2 regions of the Streptomyces sp. NBC_01257 genome follow, and region 1 is predicted to be linked to the other one. Evidence: riboswitches for the same ligand, from Rfam matches in the RefSeq annotation. Region 1 holds a riboswitch; the other holds the start of a gene.
The links. A riboswitch is a leader RNA that binds a small molecule or an ion and turns the genes downstream of it on or off. The one in region 1 is predicted to bind thiamine pyrophosphate.
Positions count from the first base shown of each region.

Region 2: linked by a shared signal. The riboswitch ahead of OG408_RS35485 (purine-cytosine permease family protein) and the one ahead of thiO (glycine oxidase ThiO) in region 1 are both predicted to bind thiamine pyrophosphate.

Region 1 is NZ_CP108472.1:2,590,403-2,600,410, forward strand. It holds gene OG408_RS10900 (phytoene desaturase family protein) at 1-1,329, shown strand, start outside; gene OG408_RS10905 (hypothetical protein) at 1,349-2,284, opposite strand; gene metF (methylenetetrahydrofolate reductase [NAD(P)H]) at 2,336-3,253, opposite strand; gene thiE (thiamine phosphate synthase) at 3,375-4,028, opposite strand; gene OG408_RS10920 (Rv2175c family DNA-binding protein) at 4,127-4,492, opposite strand; gene OG408_RS10925 (NAD(P)/FAD-dependent oxidoreductase) at 4,562-5,803, opposite strand; TPP riboswitch at 5,942-6,055, shown strand; gene thiO (glycine oxidase ThiO) at 6,052-7,233, shown strand; gene thiS (sulfur carrier protein ThiS) at 7,230-7,460, shown strand; gene OG408_RS10940 (thiazole synthase) at 7,463-8,257, shown strand; gene pknB (Stk1 family PASTA domain-containing Ser/Thr kinase) at 8,441-10,008, shown strand, end outside.
Region 2 is NZ_CP108472.1:8,139,473-8,149,480, reverse strand. It holds gene OG408_RS35525 (PadR family transcriptional regulator) at 1-54, shown strand, start outside; gene OG408_RS35520 (hypothetical protein) at 134-1,090, opposite strand; gene OG408_RS35515 (phosphatase PAP2 family protein) at 1,087-1,923, opposite strand; gene OG408_RS35510 (TetR/AcrR family transcriptional regulator) at 2,090-2,719, shown strand; gene OG408_RS35505 (SPFH domain-containing protein) at 2,993-4,006, shown strand; gene OG408_RS35500 (hypothetical protein) at 4,003-4,902, shown strand; gene OG408_RS35495 (nucleotide triphosphate diphosphatase NUDT15) at 4,976-5,479, shown strand; gene OG408_RS35490 (FBP domain-containing protein) at 5,536-6,030, shown strand; TPP riboswitch at 6,142-6,235, shown strand; gene OG408_RS35485 (purine-cytosine permease family protein) at 6,225-7,625, shown strand; gene OG408_RS35480 (alpha-mannosidase) at 7,592-10,008, opposite strand, start outside.

The sequences.
Region 1 (10,008 bases):
CGCGACCTGTTCGTGAAGACCGGCAAGGAGCCGCTGGAGCGCTGCGTCACCCTGACCCAGGTCGACCCGGCGAGCCGCCACGTCTTCGCGGACGGCACGGACGTGTCCCTGCCGAACGCCTCGCGGGCCGGCACCGTCGCGGCCCTGGACGCCGCGCTCGGCGGCGGCGCGGGGGGCAGCTGGGGCGCGTTCCTCGACCGGGCCAGGGACGCGTGGGACCGGTCGCGGCGGCCGCTGCTGGAGGAGCCGTTGCGCCCCGACTGGCAGGTGCTGGGCCGCGATCCGTATCCGGCGCCGGTGCGGCGCCGGCTGCTGCGCCCGGCGCTGCGCGCGGGCACGGTGGCGGAGATCGGTTCCTGGGAGCTGGCCGACCCCCGGCTGGCCGCCGTGCTGGACGGGTACGCGCTGTCGTACGGCCTGGATCCGCGGCGCGCCCCGGCGAGCGCGGCCCTGCTGCCGTACATGGAGGAGACGTTCGGCAGCTGGTACGTCTCCGGTGGCATGCGGGCGCTGGCGCAGGCGGTGTACGAGCGGTGCCTGGCCCGGAAGGTGGAGTTCGTCTTCGGCGCCGAGGTGGCCCGGGTCCTGGAGAAGGACGGCCGGGCGGCGGGCGTCGAGCTGACGGACGGGACGGTCGCGGAGGCCGCCCATGTGGTGCTGGGCGCCCGTCCGCGTCCGGGGCTGACGCACGCTCAGGAGCTGTGGCGGGACGGTGATGTGACGGTGCAGCCGCGGGCGGAGGGTTCCGGGCCCACCGGCCGGTTCCTGGTGCTGCTGTCGCTGCGCGGCGCCCGGCCGGCCGGCGCCGCGCACCGGACGCTGGTGCATCCGGCGGACCGGACGGCCGAGCAGGAGGCGGTGTTCGGTGGCCGGCTCGCCGCGGATCCCACCGTGACGGTGCTGCGCCCCGACGATCCGTCGACCCGTCCCGACGACGCCCACGAGGCCGTGACGCTGACGGCGACGGTCGCCCCGCACGGCCCGGTGGACTGGACCGACGAGGCCGTGCGGACCCGTTACGCGGACACGCTGATCGACGTGGCGGGCGCGGCCGTGCCGGGCCTGCGGGAGCGGGTGCTGCGCATGGAGGTGCGCACGCCCGCGGAGACCGAGGCCGAGACCGGTGCGGAGGGCGGGGCCGTTCCGGCGCCCGCGCTGGCGGGCGCCGCGGGCGGCTTCCTCCACGCGGGCAACCGCACCCGGCTGCCCGGGCTGTTGCTGGCGGGCGGCTGGGCGCATCCGGGCGGCGGACCCGCGCACGCGGGGATGTCCGGCGCGCTGGTCGCGGGGATCGTCGTCGAGGGGGACGGATTCCGGGGCTCGCAGTGAGACCGCGGGCCCGGAGGGTTCAGTAGCGGTACTGGTCGTTGTAGCCCGTGTCGTAGCCGTTCGGGTACGGCGTCGGCTGGGCGGGCTGCTCCGGCGGCATCGGCGGGTACTGCTCGCCCTCGCGCTGCTGCGGCACCCAGACCCCGCCCGGCGGGGTGTCGGGGGCGTAGGGCTGGGACTGGGCCGGCTGCTGGGCGTACGGGTCGGCGAACTGCTGGCCGTTGCCGTAGCTGTCGTAGTTCTCGTCGTGCCCGTAGCCCCCGTACGTGCCGTACTGCTGCGTCCCCGCGGTGGTGCCGATGTACGGGTCGGAGTAGGCGGCGTACTGCTGCTGGTCCGTGCCGTAGTCGTACTGACCGGTGCCGGCGCCGGCGTAGGTGTCCTGGCCCGCTCCGGTGTACGGGGATTCCTGGCCCTGGGCCGGATACGCGGAGTAGTCGGTGTACGGGTCGTACGCGGCGTACTGCGGCTGCCCCTGGGGCTCGTGGTGCTGGTCCTGCTGCGGGCGGGGATCGGTGTAGATGCCGTACTGCCCGGTGTCGTCAGGCAGCGGCTCCGGCTCGTAGACCGCGGCCGGTCCGGACAGCGGTGCGGCCGCCGGCGGCGCCGGGGTCTCGTGGCCGTACTCCATCTCCAGGTCCGAGACCTGGAGCGTGGGCTCCCGCTCCGCGCCGGCGCGACGGCGGCGGCTCTCCCCGGGGCTGCCCCCTATGGCCCAGCCCGTCGAGAAGCCGCGGCGGAAGGAGAGCGTGACGTACGTCTGCCCCGTCGCGAAGGCGATCGCGCCGAGGGCGATGACGGGCACGGACGGCATCAGGACGCCGATGACCACACCGACGAAGCCGGTGAAGGCGAGCAGGCGCCAGCGCAGGCGTGCCTTGTACTGCAGCAGCACCTCACCGAGCAGCCACAGCGCAACGATGCCGAACGCGATGTAGAGGACCGTCCAGCCCATGCCCGCCCCCTTCTACGGCCACCGCCCCGGGGTGGTGGCGGGTACGGCCGGTCACGACTGCTTGTGCAGTCCGAGATTCTCGTAGATTTCGAGCGTCGCCGTCGAGTTGTTCAACGTGATGAAGTGCAGTCCGGGGACACCCTCGGAAAGCAGCTTCGCGCAGAACCGCGTTGCGAAGTCGATGCCAATGGAGCGTACAGCGGCGGGATCGTCCTTGGCGGCGAGGATGCGTTCTTTCAGGTCCGCGGGCAGGGTCGCGTTGCTGAGCTGGGCGAATCTCTCCAATTGCCGGACGCTGGTGAGGGGCATGACCTCGGGGATGACCGGGGTGTCGCAACCCGCAGCGACCACCCGGTCACGCATCCGGAGATAATTCTCCGGGTCGAAGAACATCTGCGTGATCGCGTAGTCCGCACCGGCGCGGCACTTGTCCACGAAATGCCGGATGTCGCTGTCCCAGTCGGCCGAGCGCGGATGCCGTTCGGGAAATGCCGCGACGCCGACACAGAAATCGCCGGATTCCTTGATCAGCCGGACGAGGTCCGCCGCGTACCGCACACCCTGCGCATGCTCGACCCACGGTCCCATCGGGTCGCCCGGCGGGTCTCCGCGCACGGCGAGGATGTTCCGGATCCCGGCGTCCGCGTACTGGCCCACCATGTTGCGCAGCTCGGCGATGGAGTGGTTGACCGCCGTGAGGTGCGCGACCGGGGTGAGGGTGGACTCGGCCGCGATGTCCTGGGTCGCCTTCACCGTCCCGGCCCGGGTGGAGCCGCCGGCGCCGTAGGTCACGGAGACGAAGCTCGGCCGCACCGCCTCGACCCGGCGCAACGCGTTCCAGAGATTCCGCTCGCCCTTCTCGGTCTTGGGCGCCCAGAACTCGAACGAGTACGAGGTCTTGCCGGTCGCGAGCATCTCACGCACGGTGCGCGCGTGATCTGTCCTGGTGGAAGGTGTGCCAAGGGCCATACCGGCAGGTTAACCAGGGCACGGCGAGCACCCAACCGAACTGGGGCGATTTGGCTTGATTGCCCGAACTTTGTCCACGCTTCGGACACTCCTGTCCCGAACCGGCCGGTCGGGTTCCGGGTCAGGCGCCGGCGCGGTCCCGGATCCGGGCGGCCAGGTCCGCGGCCGCTGCGGCCGGATCGGCGGCCTCGGTGACGGCCCGCACGACGACGACCCGGCGTGCTCCGGCGTCCAGCACCTGGTCGAGGTTGCCCGCGTCGATCCCGCCGATGGCGAACCACGGGCGGGCGGGGGCGAGCGAGGCGGCGTACCGCACCAGGTCCAGGCCGGGGGCGTGCCGGCCGGGCTTGGTCGGGGTGGGCCAGCAGGGGCCGGTGCAGAAGTAGTCGACGCCGGGCTCGGCGACGGCCGCGTCGACCTCGGCCTCGGCGTGCGTGGAGCGGCCGATGACCACGTCCTGGCCGATGACGGCGCGGGCGGCCGGGACCGGCAGGTCGCCCTGGCCCAGGTGCAGCACATCGGATCCGATGGCGTGGGCGACGTCGGCCCGGTCGTTGACCGCGAGGAGCTTGCCGTGCCGCTTGCAGGCGTCGGCGAAGAGCGCGAGGTGTTCGAGCTCCTCTGCTGCCTCCATGCCCTTGTCGCGCAGCTGGATGATGTCGACACCGCCGGCGAGGACCGCGTCGAGGAACGCGGGCAGGTCACCCTGGCGCCGGCGGGCGTCCGTGCACAGGTAGAGCCGGGCGTCGGACAGCTGCGCGCGAGGCGTGGACATGGTGCGGTTCCCCCCGGGGAAGCGATGGCGGTGGTTCGGTGGTGCCGCGCGGAATGCGGGCCGCGCGGCGCGGCCCGCATTCCCCGTGCGGCGGTCGGTCAGACGGCGAGCGCCTGGGCGCGGCGCTTCACCTCCGTGCCGCGATTCTCACTCAGTGCCTGCGCGGGCGTGCCCGGCAGGCTCGGGTCGGGTGTGAAGAGCCATTCCAGCATCTCCGCGTCGGAGTAGCCGTCGTCCCTCAGGAGCGTCAGGGTCCCCGAAAGGCCCTTGACCACCTTGTCGCCGTCGATGAAGGCGGCAGGCACCTGGAGCGCCCGGTTCTCACCACGGCGCACGGCGATGAGCTGGCCCTCCTTGACCAGCTGGCGCACGCGCGTCACCTCGACATCGAACATTTCGGCGATGTCGGGCAGGTGGAGCCAGGCGGGGACGAGAGCATCGATCTTTGCGTCAATCTCGGTCACGGGGACAAGCGTGCCATCCCGGACCGACAGTCGGTACCCGGGCCGACCGTACGGGGGTCGGACACCTGGTCAGAGCGTGGCCGATTTCAGCGGCACGGAGGGGTCGGCGACCCGCTCCGGGTCGAGTTCCGCCCCTGATTCGACGAGTTTGCGGCCCTGCGCGAGATCGCGCGGACGGCCGACCGCCAGTACGGCGACGAGCGCACCGGCGCGCAGCCAGCAGACCGACCACGCGGGGTCCGCCGGATCACCCCGCCACACCAGCGCGTCGGCCCCCGTGTGATGGCCCGCGTACTGGACGAAGCGGCCGAACTGCTCGGACCAGAAGTAGGGCACGGGGTCGTAGACGGGGCGCTGCCCCCCGTCCTCCCGGACGACGGCGGCGGCGACCGTGCGGGGGCCCTGGAGGGCGTTGTCCCAGTGGTGGACGAGCAGCCGTTCGCCGTACCGGGCCGAGGGGAAGGAGGCGCAGTCCCCGACCGCGTACACGTCGGGGAGCGAGGTGCGCAGCGACGCGTCGGCGGTCACCGATCCGTCCGGGCCGAGCGCGATGCCCGATCCGGCCAGCCAGCCGGTCGCGGGCCGGGCTCCGATGCCGACGACGACCGCGTCGGCCGGGAGGGTGCGGCCGTCCGCGAGGGCGACCCGGCCGGGCTCGACGCGGGCGACCCGGGCGCCGGTGAGGAGCACGGCGCCGCTCTCGGTGTACCAGCCGGCCATCGGGGCGGCGACCTCGGCGGGCAGCGCGCCGGCGAGCGGGCGGTCCGCGGCCTCGACGACGGTGACGGCGCAGCCGGCCGCCCGGGCGGCGGTGGCGAACTCGGCGCCGATCCAGCCGGCGCCGACGACCACGACGTCGTGCTGCCGTTCCAGGACCGGGCGCAGCCGGGCGGCGTCGTCCAGTGTGCGCAGGAGGTGGACGCCCGGGACGCCCTCGGAGCCGGGCAGCACCAGGGGTTCGGCGCCGGTGGCGACGACCAGGGCGTCGTACGGGACGGGCCCGTCCGGGGTGTCCAGTTCGTGGTCGGCCGCGCGCAGTGCCGTCACGTCGAGCCCGAGCCGCAGGGTGATGCCGAGCGCCTCGAAGTCGATGTCGAAGGCCGAGTCCTCGGCCTTGCCGAGGAGGACCGCCTTCGACAGCGGCGGCCGGTCGTACGGCTGGTGCGGTTCGGCGCCGATCAGCGTGACGGGGCCGGTGAAGCCCTGTTCGCGCAGGGCCACCGCGGTCTGCACGCCCGCCATGCCCGCTCCGGCGATCACGACGCGGCGGCCCGGCCGCGCTGCCTGCTGCTGTCCGGTCTGTTCGCTCACCTGTCCACCTTAATCATCTGACGGTCCGTCAGGCAGGTGGTTTCCGGATCGTCGCCCCGGACGCTCTCCCCGCGCCCGCGTCCACCGCGCCACGGCTCCCTTACCGGCCACGCGGGACGGGGTCTAGGGTGGCCCGTGCAAAGAACTCGCGGGAGCCCGGGCGCACCGGGCTGAGAGGGAGGCTGGACGGCCTCCGACCGTACGAACCTGATCCGGGTCATGCCGGCGAAGGGAGGGGCTGGACGCCCATGCGTATCCACCACACGAGCGGGTCCGACGTCCTCGTCATCGGGGGCGGCATCATCGGCCTGGTCACCGCCTGGCGGGCGGCGCAGCGCGGTCTTTCCACCGCCGTCGTCGATCCGGATCCGGGCGGCGGGGCCGCCCGGGTCGCGGCCGGCATGCTGGCCGCCGTCACCGAACTCCACTACGGCGAGGAGATGCTGCTCGGTCTCAACGTCGCCTCCGCCGTGCGCTACCCGTCGTTCGCGGCGGAGCTGGAGGCCGCGAGCGGACAGGACATCGGCTTCCGGACCTGCGGCACCCTGGCCGTCGCGCTGGACGCCGACGACCGCGCCCATCTGCGGGACCTGCACGCCCTGCAGCAGCGTTCGGGGCTGGAGTCCGAGTGGCTCACCGGCCGTGAGTGCCGCCGGCTGGAACCGATGCTGGCCCCGGGCGTACGGGGCGGGCTGCGGGTCGACGGCGACCATCAGGTCGACCCGCGCCGGCTGGCCGCCGCGCTGCTGACGGCGTGCGAGCGGGCCGGAGTCGTCTTCCACCGCCACCGGGCCGAGCGGCTCACGGTGGAGCGCGACCGGGCGACCGGAGCCGGGCTGGCCGACGGCACGCACCCGGCGGCCGATCAGGTCGTGCTCGCCGCGGGCAGTCTCAGCGGCCGGCTCGCGGGCGTGCCGGAGCACGTCCTGCCGCCGGTCCGCCCGGTGAAGGGCCAGGTGCTGCGGCTGACCGTACCCACCGCGTACGCCCCCTTCCTCTCCCGCACCGTGCGGGCCGTGGTCCGGGGCAGCCACGTCTACCTCGTACCGCGCGAGAACGGCGAGCTGGTCGTCGGCGCCACCAGCGAGGAGATGGGCTGGGACACCACCGTCACGGCGGGCGGCGTGTACGAGCTGCTGCGCGACGCCCACGAGCTGGTGCCGGGCATCACCGAGCTGCCGCTCACCGAGACGCGCGCCGGTCTGCGCCCCGCCTCCCCGGACAACGCCCCGCTGCTCGGCCGCACCGCCCTGCCCGGCCTCCATCTCGCCACCGGCCACCACCGCAACGGGGTGCTGCTCACCCCCGTCACCGGTGATGCCATGGCGCAGCTGCTGGCCGACGGCGAGCTGCCCGAGGTGGCCCGCCCCTTCTCCCCCGGCCGTTTCTCCCCCACCGCCGCCCCCGCACGTCAGGAGCAGCCCGCATGAGCGAGCCCGTCCCCCTCCCCGCCTCCGTCTCCGTGTCCGTGAACGGCGAGACCGTCGCCGTCGCGCCGGGCACCACGCTGGACGCCCTCGTCGCCTCGCTGACCGGTGCGCCGTCGGGCGTCGCGGCCGCCCTGAACGAGACCGTCGTACCGCGCGGCCAGTGGCCCGCGGCCGCGCTCGCCGACGGCGACCGGGTCGAGGTCCTGACCGCTGTCCAGGGAGGCTGACCGTGTCCGACGACCTCTTCACCCTCGGCGGCACCGTGTTCGGCTCGCGGCTGATCATGGGAACGGGCGGGGCGCCCAGCCTGGATGTGCTGGAGCGCTCGCTGACCGCCTCCGGCACCGAGCTGACCACCGTCGCGATGCGCCGGCTGGACCCGACCGTGCAGGGCTCCGTGCTCTCCGTCCTGGAGCGGCTCTCCATCCGGGTGCTGCCGAACACCGCGGGCTGCTTCACGGCCGGCGAGGCCGTGCTCACCGCCCGCCTCGCCCGCGAGGCGCTCGGCACCGACTGGGTCAAGCTGGAGGTGGTGGCCGACGAGCGCACCCTGCTGCCGGACCCCGTCGAGCTGCTGGACGCGGCGGAGACGCTGGTGGACGACGGCTTCACCGTGCTGCCCTACACGAACGACGACCCGGTGCTGGCCCGGAAGCTGGAGGACGTGGGGTGCGCGGCGGTCATGCCGCTCGGCTCCCCCATCGGCTCCGGTCTGGGCATCCGCAATCCGCACAACTTCCAGCTGATCGTCGAGCAGGCGCGGGTGCCGGTGATCCTGGACGCGGGCGCCGGCACCGCGTCGGACGCGGCGCTCGCCATGGAGCTGGGGTGTGCGGCCGTGATGCTGGCGTCCGCGGTGACCCGGGCCCAGGAACCCGAGCTGATGGCCGCCGCGATGCGCCATGCGGTGGAGGGCGGGCGGCTCGCGTACCGGGCGGGACGCATCCCGCGCCGGCACTTCGCGGAGGCGTCGTCACCGGCGGCGGGGCGTGCGGTGCTGGATCCGGAGCGCCCGGCGTTCTGAGCCGGGGGCCCGGCCGGTGCGTGAGGCGGATCTCATGGACCGGTCGCGGCACCCCCGGGGCCCGGGCCACGCCCCGGTCGGTGACGGCGGATCGCATGTCCCTGTCACGGCTCGGCTGCAGTACGGCCCCGGGATCGCCCCGGCCAGTCGGCCGTGTCCGCGGTGGCTCGTAGACTCGGCTGCGTGGATACGACCCTCCAGGACCCTCTCGTCGGGCAGCTGCTCGACGGCCGCTACCGCGTCGATGCCCGCATCGCCGTGGGCGGCATGGCCACGGTCTACCGGGCCATGGACACCCGGCTCGACCGGGTGCTCGCCCTCAAGGTGATGCATCCGGCGCTCGCGACCGACGCCTCGTTCGTCGAGCGCTTCATCCGCGAGGCCAAGTCGGTGGCCCGGCTGGCGCACCCCAACGTGGTCGCGGTCTTCGACCAGGGCGCGCAGGAGCAGTACGTCTACCTCGCGATGGAGTACGTCGCCGGCTGCACGCTGCGCGACGTGCTGCGCGAGCGGGGCGCCCTTCAGCCGCGGGCTGCGCTGGACATCCTGGAGCCGGTCCTCGCCGCGCTGGGCGCCGCCCACCGGGCGGGTTTCATCCACCGGGACATGAAGCCGGAGAACGTGCTGATCGGCGACGACGGCCGGGTCAAGGTCGCCGACTTCGGCCTGGTCCGGGCGGTCGGCTCGGTCACGGACACCACCGGCACCATCCTGGGCACGGTCTCCTATCTCGCCCCCGAGCAGATCGAGCACGGCACCACGGACACCCGCGCCGATGTGTACGCCTGCGGCGTCGTGCTGTACGAGATGCTCACGGGCGCCAAGCCGCACACCGGGGACTCCCCCGCGCAGGTCATCTACCAGCATCTCAACGAGGGCGTCCCGGCTCCCTCGGCCGTCGTCCCCGGACTCGCGCCCGGGCTCGACCACCTGGTGGCGAGCGCCACCGCCCGTGACCCCGAGGCCCGTCCGTTCGACGCGGTGGCGCTGCTCGCCGAGTCCCGCGTGGTCCGGTCCGGCCTGACCGACGCCCAGCTGGACGCGGTGCCGCCGCAGGCCGTGGCCGAGGTGCACGACGACGCCGAGGACCGTACCCGGGTGATCCCCCGGGTGCTGCCGCCCGGCCAGGGCACCGCGCACCACACCAGCCGGCTGGAGATGCCCCCGCCGCTGCCCCCGCAGCCGCCGGCCCGGCCGGGCCGGCGCGGGGCGCCGCGGCGCGGCGTCATCGCGGTGGTCCTGGCCCTGCTGCTGGTCCTGGGGGTCGGCGGTGGCGTCTGGTACATCAACGTCGGACAGTTCACCCGGGTCCCCTCCCTGCTGGGCCAGAGCCAGAAGGCGGCCGAGGGACGGCTCTCGGACGCCGGTCTGGAGCTGAAGGGCGTCCGGCGGGCCTACAGCGACACCGTCGACCGCGGTCAGGTGATCAGCAGCGACCCGAAGTCGGGTGCCAAGATCCGGGGCAACGGCTCGGTCGCGCTCGTCGTCTCGCGCGGGCCCGAGATCGTCCAGGTCCCCGACGTCGCGGGCATCGAGCTGTCCGACGCCAAGCGGCGGCTGGAGAAGGCGGGCCTGGCGCCCGGCATGATCACCAAGGAGTTCAGCGAGGACGCGGCGGCCGGTGAGGTGGTGCGTACGGACCCGGAGGCGGGCGCCGAGCGCCACCCGGACACCGCGGTCGCGATCGTGGTCTCCAAGGGCAGCCCGGTCGATGTCCCCGACGTCACCGGCGAGTCGGCCGACGACGCCAC
Region 2 (10,008 bases), 5.5 Mb from region 1:
CTGACCCGCGCGCTGGACGAGGACCCGGAGACCGTGGCGTCGCACGCCGGGTGAGGACGATCCGCCGTCGGCACGGTCCGGGCGGCGGCCCTCCGCACCCGCCGCCGCGGAACCGCCGTGCCGGCGGCAGTCGTTACGGGCGCCCGGCCCTGATCCGGCGCAGGTGTCCGTGGTCCGGGCGGAACGCGGCGCGCGGGCTCTTGATGACCACCCTCGACGGGGTGACCGGGGCGGGTCCGGCAGCGGCCGCGCCGGCGGGCGTGGTCTGCGCCTGGGCGCGGCTGAGCAGGATCACTCCGCGTACGGCCGCCGCCGAGCCCAGCAGGGCCGGGAGCAGGCTGATCGTGCCGCCCTGGAGCCGCTCCCCCAGCAGGGCCAGGCCGATGGCCGCCGCGGCGACCGGGTTGGCCAGGGTGACGACGGCGAGCGGTGCGCCGAGGCCGCCCCGGTAGGCGGTCTGGGAGAGCAGCAGCCCGCCCATCGCGAAGGCCGACACGAGCACCGCGACGGTGACCAGACGCCAGCTGAACAGCGGACCCGTGGTGTGGTCGGTGACGGCGACGGTCAGCGTCTGGGTGAGTGCGGAGGCGACGCCCGATGTGATGCCGGAGGCCGCCGCGTGCCGCAGTCCGGGGCGTGCGCCCGGGCGGCTGAGACCTGCGACCACGGCCATGGTCCCGGCGCCGACGGCCAGTGCCTCGGCCAGGCTCAGCGTCTCGTGCGGGGCGGAGCCGCCCGCGGTCATCAGCAGGGCACCCAGACCCAGCAGGGTCAGGAGCGTGCCGCGCCACTCGGTCGTGGAGACCTTCCGGCCCGCGGCCCGTGCGCCCAGCGGCACGGCGGCGACCAGGGTGAGCGCGCCGAGCGGCTGGACGAGGGTCAGGGGGCCGTACTTCAGCGCGGCGACGTGCAGCAGCGCGCCGCCCGCGTTGAGCCCGACGGACGACCACCACGCGCCGCTGGCGAGCAGCCGGAGTGCCCCGGTGCCCGGTGCGGTGCGTCCGGCGAGGCGTGCCTGCGCCACCGCGGCCGACGCGTAGGCGGCGGCGGAGACGAGGGACAGCGCGACGGCGACCAGGGTGGCGTTCATCGCCCGGTCCCGGACGATGCGTAGGAACGGGACGCAGCGCGTGGGGCGGCTACGGCGTGGGCCGGCACACCGGCCGTGGACGGCCACGGCAGATGCGCCCTGACCGGCTCCGCGCGCGGCAGCCGCAGCGCGGCGAACGCGACGGAGAGCAGGGCGGCCACCACGATCGAGTCGAGCCAGTAGTGGTTGGCGGTGCCGACTATGACGAGCAGGGTGATCGCCGGGTGCAGCAGCCACAGCCAGCGCCACCGCGAGCGGGTGGCGACGACCAGGCCGACGCCGACCATGACCGCCCAGCCGAAGTGCAGCGAGGGCATGGCCGCGAACTGGTTCGCCATCGAGTCGGTGGCGGGCGTCGACCCGTACACCGTCGGTCCGTAGACCTGGCCGGTGTCGACCAGTCCGGTGGCGGCGAGCAGCCGCGGCGGGGCGAGCGGGAAGAGCAGGTGCAGGGCCAGTGCGGCGCCGGTGAGCACGGCGAGGATGCGGCGCGACCAGACGTAGTGGCGCGGGCGGCGCCAGTACAGCCAGCCGAGGAAGAGCAGGGTGGCCGGGAAGTGCACGGTGGCGTAGTACGTGTTCGCCACGTGGATCAGGGTCTCGTCGTGGAGCAGCAGGCCCTGCACGGCGCCTTCGCCCGGCAGGTGCACGGCGCGTTCGAGATCCCACACGCGCCCGGCGTTGTGGTACGCCTCGTCGACGTGACCGTTGGCCGCCTGGCGGCCGAACTTGTAGATCACGAAGAGTCCTACGACGAGAAGAAGCTCGCGGACGAGGGGCGGTCGGGCAGAAGTGTCCGGCTCCCGATCGGCGGGCTTGCTACCGGCGAACATCACCCGGTGCCCCTTTGCTGACGATGCGGTGTTTCGGCGGCAGGGAACGGGTCCGTGCCGTATCGATACGCCAGTGTACCGATACGGAGGCGTATCGGAACACTCGCGTATCGGTACACTGGCGTATCGATGGACCTCGTCGCAGAGTCGCAGAGAGGGAAAGCGCATGCCGTCGCTCGAACCGGAGCCGGAGCAGGCCACCGCGTCGCGCCGCTCGAAGATCACGCCGGAGCGGGCCCAGGAGCTCTACACGGCCGTGCTCGACATGCTGCGGGAGGGCGGCTACGAGTCGCTCACCATGGAGGGCGTCGCCCACCGGTCCCGCTGCGGCAAGTCCACGCTCTACCGCCAGTGGGGCTCGAAGCCCGAACTGGTCGTCGCGGCACTGCACGGCACCAGGCGCGGCCTGCTGGCCCGGATCGACACGGGCACCCTGGCCGGGGACCTGCGCGAGGCGGCCCGGGCCATAGGCCTGGGCTCGGGGCGTGACACGCCCCTGATGCTGGCCCTGAGCCATGCCGCCCTGCAGAGCCCGGAGCTGCTGTGCGCGCTGCGCGAGTCGCTGATCCTGCCGGAACTGGCGGCCATCGACGCCATGGTGGCGCGCGGCGTGGAGCGCGGCGAGGTGGCCGCGGACAACCCGGCCACGGAGTTCGTCTCCACGCAGTTGCTGGGCGTGATGCGCGCCCGCCCGCTGCTGGAGTGCGCCTACGCGAATGAGACCTTTCTCATTCGCTTCGTGGAGGGCGCGGTCTTTCCCGCACTCGGCCTGGACGCCCACGCGCCCGGGTCCTGACAGACGTGGGCCGTCGTCCCAGCGGATGACGACGGTCCGCCCGCGCCGCACCGTGGGGACGGGGGCGGCGCACCACCGGCCGGCCGGTGACTTCTGCGGAAGTCGCCGGCCGGCCGTGTTTCCCGCCGAACCGCCGAACCGCCGAACCGCCGGACCGCCTCGCCGCCGGCGGGGCGGCGAGGCCGCACCGCCGCAGACACCTCTTCTCGTCCCCTTGACGATATGCGGCCGTCCCGCTTATCGTCTCCATGACGAGAACGAGGGGGTCCCATCATGGCCGACATCACCCGCCGCTTCGGCTGGCGTCATCTGCGCTCCGCGCCCACGGCCCACATCCGCCACCACAAGCGCGGCCTGCTCGCCCACGACGGCGCGGGGCTCAGCTTCTGGTACCGGTCGCTCAGCGCCGCGCTCTCCGAGGTACCGGTCAACGACCGCGAACTGGCCATGGCGTTCCACGCGCGCACGGCCGACTTCCAGGACGTCACCGTGCAGGCCACCGTGACGTACCGGATCAGCGATCCGGCCGAGGCCGCGGCGCGCCTCGACTTCTCCGTCGACCCCGACACCGGCGCCTGGCGCGGCGCGCCGCTGGAGCAGATCGCGACGCTGCTCACCGAGACGGCGCAGCAGCACACCCTCGACGTGCTGGCCCGCACCCCGCTGGCCGGTGCGCTGGTGGACGGTGTCGCCGCGGTGCGCGAGCGGGTGGCCGCCGGACTGGCCGGTGAGCCCCGGCTGCCCGCGACCGGCATCGACGTGGTGGCGGTGCGCGTCGTCGCCATCCGCCCGGAGGCCGAGGTGGAACGGGCCCTGCGCACCCCGGCCCGCGAGCAGATCCAGCAGGAGGCCGACCGGGCCACCTACGAACGCCGGGCGGTGGCCGTCGAGCGGGAGCGGACGATCGCCGAGAACGAGCTGGCCAGCCAGATCGAACTGGCCCGGCGCGAGGAGCAGCTGGTCGAGCAGCGCGGCACCAACACCCGCCGCGAGGCCGAGGAGAACGCGGCGGCCGACGGTGTACGCGCGGAGGCGGAGGCGGCGCGCAAGGTGCGCCTGGCCCGCGCCGAGGCCGAAGCGGCGCGTGAGGTCGGCGCGGCCCGTGCCGAGTCCCAGGCGGCCTGGCTGCGGGTGCACGGCGAGGTCGAGGCCGCGACGCTGCACGCGCTGGCCGCCACCCGGCTCGCCGAGAACCTGCCGCGCATCGACAGCCTGACCCTCTCCCCCGACGTCCTGACCGGCCTGCTGACCAAGCTGGGCAGGCCCGCCCCGGAGACCCGGGCGTGAGCCTGGCGCCGCGGGCGGTGCTGGTCCACCGCACGACCGAGTACGAGGAGCTGCTGGCCCGGCACGGGACGCACGGCCAGGCGGCGTTCTTCCTCTCCAGCCGGGGCCGGTCCATCGACGAGGTGGCCCGGCGGCACGAAAGGACCCGGCAGGCGCTGGCCGACGTGGCGGCGGCGGTGCCGCTCCAGTGGCGCCGGTCCCGGGTGGAGCGGGCTGATCTGGACCGCTTCCTGTTCGCGCCGGAGGACGTGGTGGTCGTCGTCGGCCAGGACGGGCTGGTCGCCAACGCCGCCAAGTACCTCTCCGGCCAGCCGGTGGTGGGCATCGACACCGATCCCGGCCGCAATCCGGGCGTCCTGGTCCGCCACCGCCCGGCCGACGCACCCGCACTGCTGCGGGCGGCGGTCACCCCGGGCGGCCGGGCGGACGAACTCACCATGGTGGAGGCGGTGGCCGACGACACCCAGCGGCTGCTGGCCCTCAACGAGATCTACCTGGGCCCGTCCGGGCACCAGACGGCTCGCTACCGGCTCGGCCCGGACGGGGTGGACTCCCCCGCCGAACCGCAGGCCTCCTCCGGTGTGCTGGTCGGCACGGGCACCGGTGCCACCGGGTGGCTGCGCTCCCTGTGGCAGGAGCGCCGCAGCCCGCTCACCCTGCCGGGACCGACCGATCCGCGGCTGCTCTGGTTCGTCCGGGAGGCCTGGCCGTCCCCGGCCACGGGCACCTCGCTCGTCTCGGGCGAGCTCGGCCGCGAACAGGGTCTGCGGCTGACCGTCGAGTCCGACCGGGTGGTGGTCTTCGGCGACGGCATGGAGGCGGACGCGCTGGAGCTGACCTGGGGGCAGACCGTGCGGCTCGGCATCTCGGCCACCTCGCTGCGGCTGGCCGCCTGACCACCGCCGGGGCCGGCCCGCCCGCCCGTAGGCTCGGTGGCCCGTACCCGTCACCGACCTCGTGAGGAACACCATGGACAGCGACGCGACTTCGCGGATCCCCGCCCGCAACTCCCGCCCGCCCCTGGCCCAGGCGGCGCTGGGTGTCGGCGTGCTCGTGCTCGACGGGCAGGGCCGCGTCCTGCTCGGCCGGCATCACAGCGGCACCTGGGAGCTGCCCGGCGGCAAGGTCGATCCGACGCACGAGTCGATCGCGGCGGCGGCGGTGCGGGAACTCCGCGAGGAGACGGGCCTGGAGGCCGAGGAGCACGAGGTGCGCGTCTTCGCGATGCTCCACGACGCGGTCCACGGGATCAACCGGGTCACGATGGCCGCGCTGGTGACGGCCGGGGACGGCGCCGCACAGGTGACCGAGCCCCACCTCATCAGCACCTGGCGGTGGACCCGGCCCGAGGACCTGCCGAAGGCGCTCTTCGACCCCTCCGCACAGATCCTCGCGGCCTGGCGCCCGGACCTCGGCATCGCGCATCCGCCCGTGCACCGGCTGGACATCGTGACCGAGGGCACGCAGGCGTAGACCTACACCCATTAATCATTTGCCTAGGGACCATAGGCGGCGTTAGCTTCGTAGACATGAAGGCCGTGACCGAGCAGGACATCCGCACATCGTTCGTGAATTGCTCCAAGGGAGAAGCCAAGCGCCTGCCGCTGCCCCGCGACTTCGACGAGCTGCCGTGGGACGATCTCGACTTCCTGGGCTGGCGTGACCTCTCCGCCCCGGGACGGAGCTACATCGTCACCGAGCACGAGGGCAGGCTGACCGGCATCACGCTGCGCTTCCCCTCCCAGCAGCGCGGCTTCCTGCACCGGAGCATGTGCTCGCTCTGTCTGACCACGCACCCGGGCAGCGGGGTGTCGCTGATGACCGCCCGCAAGACCGGCCCGGCGGGACGGGACGGCAATTCGGTCGGCCTGTACATGTGCACCGATCTGGCCTGCTCGCTCTATGTGCGGGGGAAGAAGGCCGTGGCCTCGGGCGCCCGCTTCAAGGAGTCGCTGACCGTGGAGGAGCAGATCGCCCGCACGACGGCCAACCTCTCCGCGTACGTCGCCAAGCTCTTCGCCTGAGCGGGCCGCGGCGGACGCGGCGGCGCGGGTTCCGCCGCGCGCTTCCCTTCCGGCCCTCGCCGGCGACCCCGCCGCACGGGCAGGTGCGCGGGTCCGGCTATCCTGACCGCCGAACCGGACACGGGGTGCCCCACAAGGGGCTGAGAACACACCCGTCGAACCTGAACCAGTTAGCACTGGCGGAGGGATGTCTCATGTCATTGCCGTATGCCCAGGACGAGCGCGCAGCGGTGGAAGCCCGGCCCGCTTTCGGCGGGCGCATGCCCACCGCCCCCGGCGATCTGCGCGTCGAGGCGCACGGCATAGCCCCCGTGCCCGAGGACCGCCGCTACGGCGGGCCCGGCCGGCTGTTCACCGTCTGGTTCGCCCCCAACCTGACCATGACCGGGGTCTTCACCGGCACGGTCGGCATCGCGCTGGGCCTGGACTTCGCGACGGCGCTCGCCGCCGTCGTGCTCGGCACGCTGGTGGGCGCCGTGCCCACCGCGTACCTGGGCACCTGGGGAAGCCGGACCGGTGCCGGGCAACTCCCGCTCGCACGGCTGGCGTTCGGCCGGGGCGTCGTCGTCCCCGGCGCTCTGCAGTGGCTGTCGTCCATCGCCTGGGACGCGCTGATCGGTCTGTTCGGCGGGGACGCGCTGGCCCAGTTGTGCGGCTGGCCGTTCTGGCTCGGCGTGCTGGTCATGATGGCAGCGCAGGGGGCGCTCGGCGTCCTGGGGTACGAGGTGATCCACCGGCTCCAGACCGTCATGACGTTCGCGCTGGCCGCCGCCTTCCTGGTGCTCGCCACGAAGCTCCTGGACGGTGTGCACCCCGCCTCGACCGGCTCGGTGCACGGCGCCGACCGGGCCGGTGCCTTCGTCCTGACCTGCACCATCGCACTGAGCCTCGCCGTGTCCTGGGCGCCGTACGCCAGTGACTTCAGCCGCTATCTGCCGGCCACCGCGTCCCGGCCGCGGATGTTCTGGTGCACCCTGCTCGGCATCAGCGCCTCGTTCGTCGCGGTCCAGACCCTCGGGCTGTGGGGTGCGTCCGTCTTCACCGACCAGACCGCGCACGGCATCGACACCCTGCTGGGCGGCGGCGCCCTCGGCGGGTTCGGGCTGCTCGCGGTGGCGCTCGCCGCGCTGTGCAGCAACGCCATGAACGACTACAGCGGATCGCTGGCGCTGCAGACCATGGGGGTCCGCCTGCCGCGCCCCGTCGCGGCGGCACTCGCCGCCGCGCTCGGATTCCCGCTGGTGCTGTGGATGCACGCGGCCGACACCACGGCCCGGTTCCAGAACGTGCTGCTGCTCGTCGGCTACTGGATCCCCGGCTTCGTCGCGATCGTCGCCGTCGACTGGATCGTCCGGTCGAGGGCCCGCGGTGGCGCGCCGGTCGATCTGGCCGCCGAGAGCTCCCGCCGGCAGCCGTGGTGGCCGGCGCTCACCGCGTTCGCCGTCGCCTTCGCGGCCGCGGTGCCGTTCATGAACACCAGCCTGTACGTGGGCCCGGTGGCCACGGCGCTGCACGGGGCCGACCTCGCCTACGGTGTGGCGTTCCTGGTGGCCCTGGCGGTCTACGCACCACTGCGGTTGAGCCGACGCTCCTGAGAGGGACCTGCGCCCGGTCCTGCCGGGCGCAGGCGCAGGGTGCGGATCTGGAAGGGGCGCATCCGCAGCTCCGCCGACGACGGGCCGGGCGGGCCCGAACCCGGCTCGGCCGGTGGCATCAGCTCCTGGTCCGGTTCTTCGAGCAGGTCGCAGTCGGCGATCCCGGCGACGGGGAAGCCCGCCGTCAGCCGTGCCGTGACCGCTCCCCCACAGGCCTCGTACAGCCGCACGATCACGTCTCCGCTGCGGTCGTCGGCGAGCTTGACCGACTCCACGACGACATCCGTCGTGTCGAGGGTGACCAGCGCGCGGGCCTCGGCCGGAGCGGGACGCAGGGGCAGGTTGAGCGCGTACCCGCCCGCGATGGCCTCCTCGACACCGGCGCCGGTGAGCAGGGCGTAGCTGAACGCGTGGCGCCCCCGGTCCGCCTGCGGGTCGGGGCTGTGCGGGGCCCGCAGCAGCGAGAGCCGGACGGTCGTGGTGGTGCCGCCGTCCTCCTCGCGGGTGTCGCGGCCGATGTCGTGGCCGTAGGTGGAGTCGTTGAGCAGGGCGGCGCCCCAGTGCCGTTCGCCGACGTGCACCCAGCGGTGGGCCCACAGTTCGAAGCGGGCGGCGTCCCAGCTGGTGTTCTCGTGGGTGGGCCGCTGCACATGGCCGAACTGGATCTCGGCGCTCTCCCGTTCCGCGTGCACGTCGAGCGGCCAGGCCGCCTTGAGCACGGCGTCGCGCTCCTGCCAGTCGATGTCGGTGCGGACGGTCAGCTGACGGCTCTCCGCGGTCAGTTCGAGGTGCTGGACGATCGTGGTGGCGCGGTGGGTGCGCTCGACGCGTACGGAGGCGAGCAGCGGGCCCGCGTCCGTCAGGGTCACCGAGTCGGCCTCGTCGAGGTCGTGCACGGTGTCGCGGTAGTACCGGTCGATGTTCCAGGCGGACCACAGGTTGGGGTCGTCGGGATGGATCTGGAGCAGGTTGCCCGCGGCGCCGGGCGCGATCGCCTCGCGCCGGGCGGTGCGGTCGTACACCGAGGTGACCAGCCCCCGGCTGTCCACGACGACGGTCAGCAGGCCGTTGTCCAGGACGTATCCGCCGTCGTCGGCGCGTGCGGTGACGGCCTGGCGGGGACGGCCGAGCGTGCCGCCGGTGGCGAGCGCGGGCACGTCGGCGAGGACCGCCTCCCTGCCGTCGGAGAGCTGCTGGGCGTGCGGCAGCCCGGTGCCGCCTGCGACGACGGCGACCTCGCGGCGGGCGTAGGGACCGGCGTTGAGCAGGGCGGGGCCGCCCGGCAGATGCCCGGCGGCGGCCCCGGTCATCGCTTCCAGCTCGGCGCGGATCTCCCGGTACTCCCGCTCGGCCTGCTGGTGCACCCAGGCGATGGAGGACCCGGGCAGGATGTCGTGGAACTGGTTGAGCAGCACCCGCCGCCACACCGCTTCCAGCCGCTCGTACGGGTAGGGCGCGCCGGCCAGGACCGATGCCGTCGCGGCCCAGAGCTCGGCCTCCCGCAGCAGGGCCTCGCTGCGCCGGTTGCCGCGCTTGGTGCGGGCCTGGCTGGTGTACGTACCCCGGTGGTTCTCCAGGTAGAGCTCGCCGCGCCACACGGGCGGCCGGTCCTGCTCGGCGCGGGCCTCGGCGAAGAACCGGCCGGGGGCGACGATCTCGACCTTGGGTGACCCTTCGAGGTCGCGGAGCCGGCGCGCCTTCTCCAGCATGGTGCGGGTGGGCCCGCCGCCGCCGTCGCCGTAGCCGAACGGGACGAGGGAGCGCCTCGCCACACCCTTGTCCGCGAAGTTGGCCTCGGCGTGGGCGTTCTCGCTCGCGCTGAGCGAGGCGTTGTACGTGTCGACGGGCGGGAAGTGGGTGAAGATCCGGGTTCCGTCGATGCCCTCCCAGTCGAAGGTGTGGTGCGGGAGCTTGTTGGTCTCGTTCCAGGAGAGCTTCTGGGTGAGGAACCACTTGGCGCCTGCCAGCCTGGCGAGCTGCGGATAGGCGGCGGTGTAGCCGAAGGAGTCGGGCAGCCAGACGCCGTCCTGCTCGGTCCCGAACTCCTCGGCGAAGAACCGCCGCCCCATGACGAGCTGACGGGCCAGCGCCTCACCGCCGGGCAGATTGCCGTCCGCCTCCACCCACATGCCGCCGACCGGAACCCAGGTGCCGTCGGCGGCCGCCTTCCGCATCCGGGCGAAGATCTCCGGCCGCTGCTCCTTCATCCACGCGTACTGCTGGGCGGAGGAACAGGCGAAGACCAGCTCGGGGTACTCCCGGGCCATCGTGGTCATGTTGGTGAAGGTGCGGGCGCACTTGCGTACGGTCTCGCGGACCGGCCAGAGCCAGGCGGAGTCGATGTGGGCGTGGCCGACGGCGCTCAGGGTGTGCGCGGAGGCGT